One region of the Cyclobacterium sp. L-R genome, then DNA from elsewhere that is predicted to be linked to it. Evidence: riboswitches for the same ligand, from Rfam matches in the RefSeq annotation. Region 1 holds a riboswitch; each other region holds the start of a gene.
What was found. A riboswitch is a leader RNA that binds a small molecule or an ion and turns the genes downstream of it on or off. The one in region 1 is predicted to bind thiamine pyrophosphate.
Positions count from the first base shown of each region.

Region 2: another riboswitch for thiamine pyrophosphate. It lies ahead of thiS (sulfur carrier protein ThiS); the one in region 1 lies ahead of AC13EX_RS05720 (TonB-dependent receptor).
Region 3: another riboswitch for thiamine pyrophosphate. It lies ahead of AC13EX_RS01535 (class I SAM-dependent methyltransferase); the one in region 1 lies ahead of AC13EX_RS05720 (TonB-dependent receptor).

Region 1 covers NZ_JBSXOH010000050.1:34,633-36,902, forward strand. Annotated here, with positions in the region: gene AC13EX_RS05720 (TonB-dependent receptor) at 1-824, opposite strand, end outside; TPP riboswitch at 907-1,003, opposite strand; gene AC13EX_RS05725 (fatty acid desaturase family protein) at 1,053-2,120, opposite strand; gene gldD (gliding motility lipoprotein GldD) at 2,245-2,270, opposite strand, start outside.
Region 2 covers NZ_JBSXOH010000084.1:227,078-229,347, reverse strand. Annotated here, with positions in the region: gene thiC (phosphomethylpyrimidine synthase ThiC) at 1-568, opposite strand, end outside; gene thiS (sulfur carrier protein ThiS) at 637-840, opposite strand; TPP riboswitch at 932-1,031, opposite strand; gene AC13EX_RS16765 (hypothetical protein) at 1,401-1,658, shown strand; gene AC13EX_RS16760 (winged helix-turn-helix domain-containing protein) at 1,726-2,270, opposite strand, start outside.
Region 3 covers NZ_JBSXOH010000023.1:35,851-38,120, reverse strand. Annotated here, with positions in the region: gene AC13EX_RS01540 (D-arabinono-1,4-lactone oxidase) at 1-839, opposite strand, end outside; TPP riboswitch at 1,008-1,103, shown strand; gene AC13EX_RS01535 (class I SAM-dependent methyltransferase) at 1,175-1,897, shown strand; gene AC13EX_RS01530 (AIR synthase-related protein) at 1,898-2,270, shown strand, end outside.

The DNA of each region.
Region 1 (2,270 bases):
GTAACTTGAGAAAGACGGGCATCTACAGCCCATTTGTCATTGATCAAGCCAGTACCGGCTTTAATGGTATGTTTTCGGGTATTGAAAGAACCATAGGAATTGTCGGTTTCTGCATAGGCTTCTTCCTTTTTGGTGTCGGTCTGAATATTAAGGCTGGCACCAAAAGTAGCAGCCCCATTGGTAGAAGTACCCACTCCACGTTGGATTTGGATATTGTCCACTGAAGAGGCAAAATCTGGCATATTTACCCAAAACACGCCATGAGATTCGGCATCATTCAATGGGATTCCATTAACAGTGACGTTGATCCTGGTTTGGTCTGTTCCTCTGATTCTCAAACCGGTATAACCAACGCCCGTTCCAGCATCTGAGTGAGTAACAATGGAAGGGGTATAATTTAACAATAGTGGCAGATCCTGCCCAAGGTTGTCCTTCCCAAGTGTTTCCTTACTGATGACCTGAAAGGTAGTGGGCGTAGTCTCAGAGGCCCTTGTTCCTGAAACAATAAATTCTTCAGCAGTTAGGGTGGTTGGGTTCAGGGCGATTAATAAATCTCCTTGCTGAGGAAGGGCTACACTTACGTTTTTGGAGGAAAAGCCTACAAAGGTTATGCGTAGGTTTGCCACTTTTTGCTTGATGTCATTAATCTGAAAAGCTCCATCTTGGTCACTTACAGTACCTTTCTGGGTGTTTTCCAGGTAAACAGTAGCTCCAGGAAGAGGCAAGGAAGTTTCAGCATCGGTGATTATTCCCTGTATACTGGTTTGGGCAATAGACAATTGGCACAGCAATAAAAATATTGCTGTAAAACAAATACGATTCATGTTGATAATTTATTCTGGTTAAACATAGCAGAAATGAGGGGACAAATCTCCTTTAGTTGTTTACCCAATAGCATTACGTACGATTAGCTATTTTTCATTTCCCTGCGCCGGCATTATCCGGATCAGGTGATATGGGTATGATCTCAGCCCGTTATATTAAGGCACCCCTAATGATCTTGCCACAAATGTAGCTGGTATTATTTAAAATGACAAATCACGACCTTTAGATCAGGCCGTTCCCAAGCCCTTCAAATGTCTAAAATGAGACCTAAAGGCCCATCTTAATTTTTGATGCTCAAGGTATGGAATGTTATAATCCTTGCAGGTTTGCTTAATGATTTTACTTATAGCCGGGTAATGGATATGTGATACTTTAGGAAACAAATGATGCTCTATCTGGAAATTTAACCCACCCAAAAACCAGGTAAGTAACTTGTATCCAGTGGCAAAATTTGCAGTTGTTCTGATTTGGTGAATCATCCATTCGTCTTCAAGGCAATTGGACACAGGCTCAGGAACAGGGAAAGCCGTTTCTTCCAAGCTATGTGCCAGTTGGAAAACAAGTGTCAGCACTAGCCCTGCGAATAGGCCATATACAAGAAAACCTACTAACCATGGGCCCCATCCAACCATATAAACCGGAATGGCAACAAAAAGCACCAAATGAAGTGCCTTAAAAGCCCAAAAGCTGATATGATCAGACATTTTCATTTTTTGAATAGGCACTATTCCTACTTTTCCGGTAACGTACTTTTTGTAATCTGTGAAAAATACCCAATAGAGGTACAATAAAGAATAGGTGAAGATAAAATAATAGTGTTGAAACTGGTGTATTTTAAATTTCTTTTGACTTGGAGAAAGGCGTAAAAATGGCCTGGCATTCAAGTCATCATCTACACCATCTACGTTTGTAAATGAGTGGTGCACAACATTGTGCTTTGTCTTCCACATGAAAACATTCGCTCCTAGAAAATTTATTGACATTCCGGCCAGAGAATTGACCCAAGGTCGGTCACTAAAACTCCCATGTGCCCCATCATGCATTACATTAAAACCAATAAATGCTGTCAATGCACCCAAAACCAAACATTCTACGAGTCCTAAAATCCAGTGCGGTGTAAAAAAGACCAGGTGAATGTACAACAATACAAATCCAACGACCATGATACCCGCTTTTACGAATAATTCGGAATTTCCTGAACGTGCTAGATTGTGTGCTTTAAAATATTCTGCCACTCTGGATTTTAAATCCTGGTGAAATGTTATTTTAGGTCTGGAGAATTTTGGCGTAGCCATATATTAAATTAAAATTAAATGATTTCGGGTAACATTACTCGGCTTAAGTACACTATTAAAAATAGCCTTAGGTAGGGTTCAATTAAGATATATTAAAGATACCAATTTAATTTGACATTTTCAATTAAAAAGTTAGGGTATTAATTAAAT
Region 2 (2,270 bases), on a different contig from region 1:
TTACAAATTCTGGAGTAATGGCTTTTGGAATGCTCGCCCCAAAACTATTCCCAGGGTGTTGATCTGAAATCTGTTTGATTTTTTCCAGTTTCTGATTTTCACGAATGGCGATAAACTCCATCTCAGGTGTAATGATGCCTTTCCGTGCATAGTGCATCTGGGTAACGTTTTTTCCAGGTTGCGCCTTTAAAGGTTTTCTATTCCTTTTGAAACGCAGCCCATCCAATTTTGAATTTTCTTCCCTTTCCCTACCATAGGCAGAAGAAAGCCCCCCTAATTGCTCGACATCTTCCCTGCTGGAAATCCAACTGTTTCGTAAAGGCATAAGCCCCTTACGCACATCAATCTCAACTGAAGGATCTGTATATGGGCCGCTGGTGTCATAAACAAGAACCGGTTCATTCTTCTCTACTTTTCCGTTAAATTTGTCCACAGTATCACTTAGGAAAATTTTTCTCATTGGAACCTTAATGTCCGGATATAATTCCCCACTAACATAGCTCTTTTCTGAATTTGGAAAAGGTGCACGACTAATGACGTGCTGGTTTGGCGTCTGGTCCTTTTTCATAGGTAGAATAATTTTTGTATTTGATAATTTCTTCTGCAGAAGAAACCTTCCGCAGCCTTCATTTTATATTACCCGCCCTGTGTTGCCCTTATCACAAGCACATTTTCACCTTCTGCCAAAGCACGACTGCTCCATTCATTTTTAGAGATAATTTCATTGTTAACGGCAACAGCGATTCCTTTGTCAGAAATATCAAGCTGCGTCAACAGGTCCTGAAGGCTAGTTTGTGAAGGCAAAGTATGGCGGGTATTATTTACGTTTACAGTTATCATTTTTGAAAATTAAATGGCTGTAAACCAGAGGGGAATCCCTATAGAAAAAGTATATACAAAAATCACCATTCCCTAAAGAATGACATGATACAAATGCAGAAAGACTTTTCCCTTCGCCGGTATTAGCCGGAATCAGGTTCAAAGGGTCTTATCTCAGCCAGTCCTAAAGACCAGCACCCCTAAAGTTTACGTGACCAAAGGTAGAAGAATTTTATAAAAATAAAAACACCAGTGTCTGAAAGAGATTTTAAAAACCAGGGTAAGCCTGCATAAGTGTAGCCCATACCTTTCTCAGCTGATGTCTTTTATTCTCATAAGAATGAAAAAAGATAACATTTTATATTGTTATTTAAATCTCTCTTCACCCCAGTTCAATGCTGTCCTAAATAATTTTTGATTTATCATTTGGTCTGTACTTGGATAGCAATTGGGCACCTCTTAAGTAGATTGAGAAAACAGATCCCAATGTACTACACTCTGGAGTGGTATGCCTGGTTCCATAAATGGGCTTATCAAGCCATTTATGCAATACGATTTTAACAAAAATAAAGGCGACCAGATTGGACAGATATCACCCGAATTTTGCTATTGTCTTTATGGCTTTGACCAGAAGGATGCAGATCAACGCCGTCCATATCTATATTATTACCGCATTTTTTAAGGTCTCCCCTCGCTGTGGTTTACGCCTTCCTCAGGCTGGTTTCGCAAAACACCCTTCTATTATTTCCAATTTGCAATTGGAAATGTACGGAATTATCAATGATCTAGGTCTATTTCTCCCAAATGCAAATAGTCCTGAAGCTCAGCGAATTTTGTAGAAATATCAACCTCCATAATTATCAATTTAAAACACCAGTTGCAGCATCAATATGTTTCCGGCACTTTTTAATTTACCTGAAGTACATACCCCCTACCTCGAATATTTTTGAGTTGAATATTCGGGTCTAGCAATAGCTTTTTGCGAAGTTTGGAGACAAACATATCCAGGCTTCTGCCCACAAATACCCCCTCATCTTCCCATATTTCTTTTAGCAGGTGGTCTCTCTCAAGCATTTCGTTTGGGTGCAAGGCAAATAGGGTTAGCAACTTATTTTCTTTTTGGGAAAGTTGGATTTCCTCTGTTCCAATTTTCAAAAGCTGTTTACTGTGATACAGTTCAAACTTCCCGATACCCACGGATTGACTATTGCCCATGTGCTTACTCTTGCTGGGCTTAAGTGCATTTTTATTGTATATCAACAAAAAGCCAAAGGCCAAAATCCCAATGATGATCGGTACAGAAAAGTTGGATACCCTCATTGTATTGTGATCAAACCGGATTTTGATGCTATAGCAATCTTTTGGCTGCAAACGTCCCTGACATGGAATTAGGGTTTTGTCTTTGTGACTGGACATTTGATAACTGTAAACAACCTGATTGTCTATGCATT
Region 3 (2,270 bases), on a different contig from region 1:
ATTCCAATTCCTGATCCATGGGTAGAGGTGGCAATCGCTCCACTGATAGACTGAATGCTTGAACCCCCTTGGTTGATCAAAGCAAAGCCATGATAGGTCAAAGCTTCTATTAGGTGCCTGATCTTGGTTCCTCCTCCAGTTTCAAAAAGGAAATGTTTTTCCACTGATTTTTTATTGCAAAAATTCACTTCTACATCAAAACCATCCTTGTATTCCTTTTTGATCCATTCCTTGGCAATCCGCTGGGTCATGTTCATGTTTTGGGTACAAACCAAAAAATCTTCACACTGGGCCACCGCCGTAAGGGCATGTCCGGAACCTACTGCACGTATTTTTCTGTTTTCTTTTTCTGCATTTTTCACCAACTCACTTACTTCCAACAAGCCTTTATAATCGTAACTATTGCAGGATTCATGTTTAGGTGAAAAATTATCAAATTCTCCATTTCCAAGTACAAAAAACTTCAGTGGCTCCGAAAAATGGTTGCCATACCAATTGCCCCATTTTTGCCTATGTGGTTTGTCTTTTTCAAACAATTCATCTTTGGTCAACTCCTTATCAAGAGACAATATCACCTTTTCATGATCGGCCATTTTTTTATTCAACTGGGATTCAATCAACCTTCTAATATACCTAGGGGTAACAATAAAATTAATGACACTTACCCAGCGATTTCTTTTTGTTCTGGAGCAATGATGAGTGAGGGCATCGTCCAATACTTCAATATGTGCCGGTACGTTCTTTCGGTTAAAAATCACCTGAACCAATAAGCCAAAAAGTACCCAAGACACTACTGTATTACCTTTCTTCCAGGTAATAAATTTTGTTAATGCGGACATGTATCTAATCTTCTATTTTAAAAATCATTAAACAACTATCTAATTTATCGAAAATATTAAAAAACCACATGATTTATGCTTTATTAATTTCAATTTAAAAGCAGTCTTAGTATTGGCATTGGAAAGACTGCTTGCTTTACATGGGTTATTCAATATCTTTGTGGCTGTAAAATATGCACGGGGTGCTTGACGAAAGTCAGGCTGAGATAATACCCGGAACCTGATTTGGATAATGCCAACGTAGGGATGCAAGCCAGATTTCCATTTGTAATTTGAAGCTACATTCTACTGGTTTTGTCCGGTCGGATGTTTTTTTTTTATAAACGAATTACAAAATGGAAATAGAAAAGCAAAAAATGGGGCTGATCCCTCAGCAACAAAGAAACTGGCAAAACAGACCCGAGTGGTTTTTCAACAGAGACCATACAGACACCTATGAACTTTGGTATGAAGGCCGCTACAAAAGGGCTGAGATTTGGCAGAAAAAAGTAATGGAACAGTTGGTAACCAAGGACAAAAGGGTGAAAACCTTATTGGAATTTGGTTGTGGCACCACCAGATTTACCAGGTGGTGGAAAGAAATAGGCATAGAATCTACTGGTGGAGACATCTCTCCTTTAATGCTATCTCAGGCCATCCATTTGTTTGATGGGGATCTGGTAATGGCTGATTCTCACCACATGCCCTTCAAAGACAATACTTTTGATTCCCTTGCCTTTATCACCACTTTCGAATATTACAAAGATCCTGTTAAGGTCATCCGTGAAGCAGCCAGGGTTGGAAAGTATGGGATTGCCATGGGTATGATGAACAAGAACTCCCCCAAAGTACTTCGCCGCAGGGTGCAACAAGTTTTTGGAAAGAACCCTTTTTATGTTACCGCAACATTTTACACCCCAAAACACCTTATCAGGATTATAGAGGAGGCCTTGGAAGGAAGAGATTACACCATTTCCTGGTCTTGTACCGGCTTACCAAAATGGTTTCCTGTTCAGCAATGGAATATGCCTTATGGAGATTTCTTTGGTCTGTATGTGCAATTTAACGACGTTGAATAGATGAGCGAAAAAGCCGGAAAGATTGATGAAAGATTATTGGGTGACTTTATAACCTCCAATTGTGGGACACCCAATAAAAAGGTACTTGTTGGGCCGGGTTTCGGTATTGACGTATCCATTGTAGAGTTGACTGAAGGACAAGCCATGGCGCTCACCAGTGATCCGCTTTCTCTAATCCCAAGCTTGGGCTTACAAGAATCCGCTTGGCTTTCTGTGCACCTGATGGCCAACGACATGGCCACTACTGGTTTCGCACCACAATTTGGGCAATTTGTATTGAACCTTCCTGCTACTTTGAGCCAGGCTGATTTCAAAATTTATTGGCAATATGTGCACGAGTATTGTTCCAAGTTAGGGGTTGCCATTACAGGAG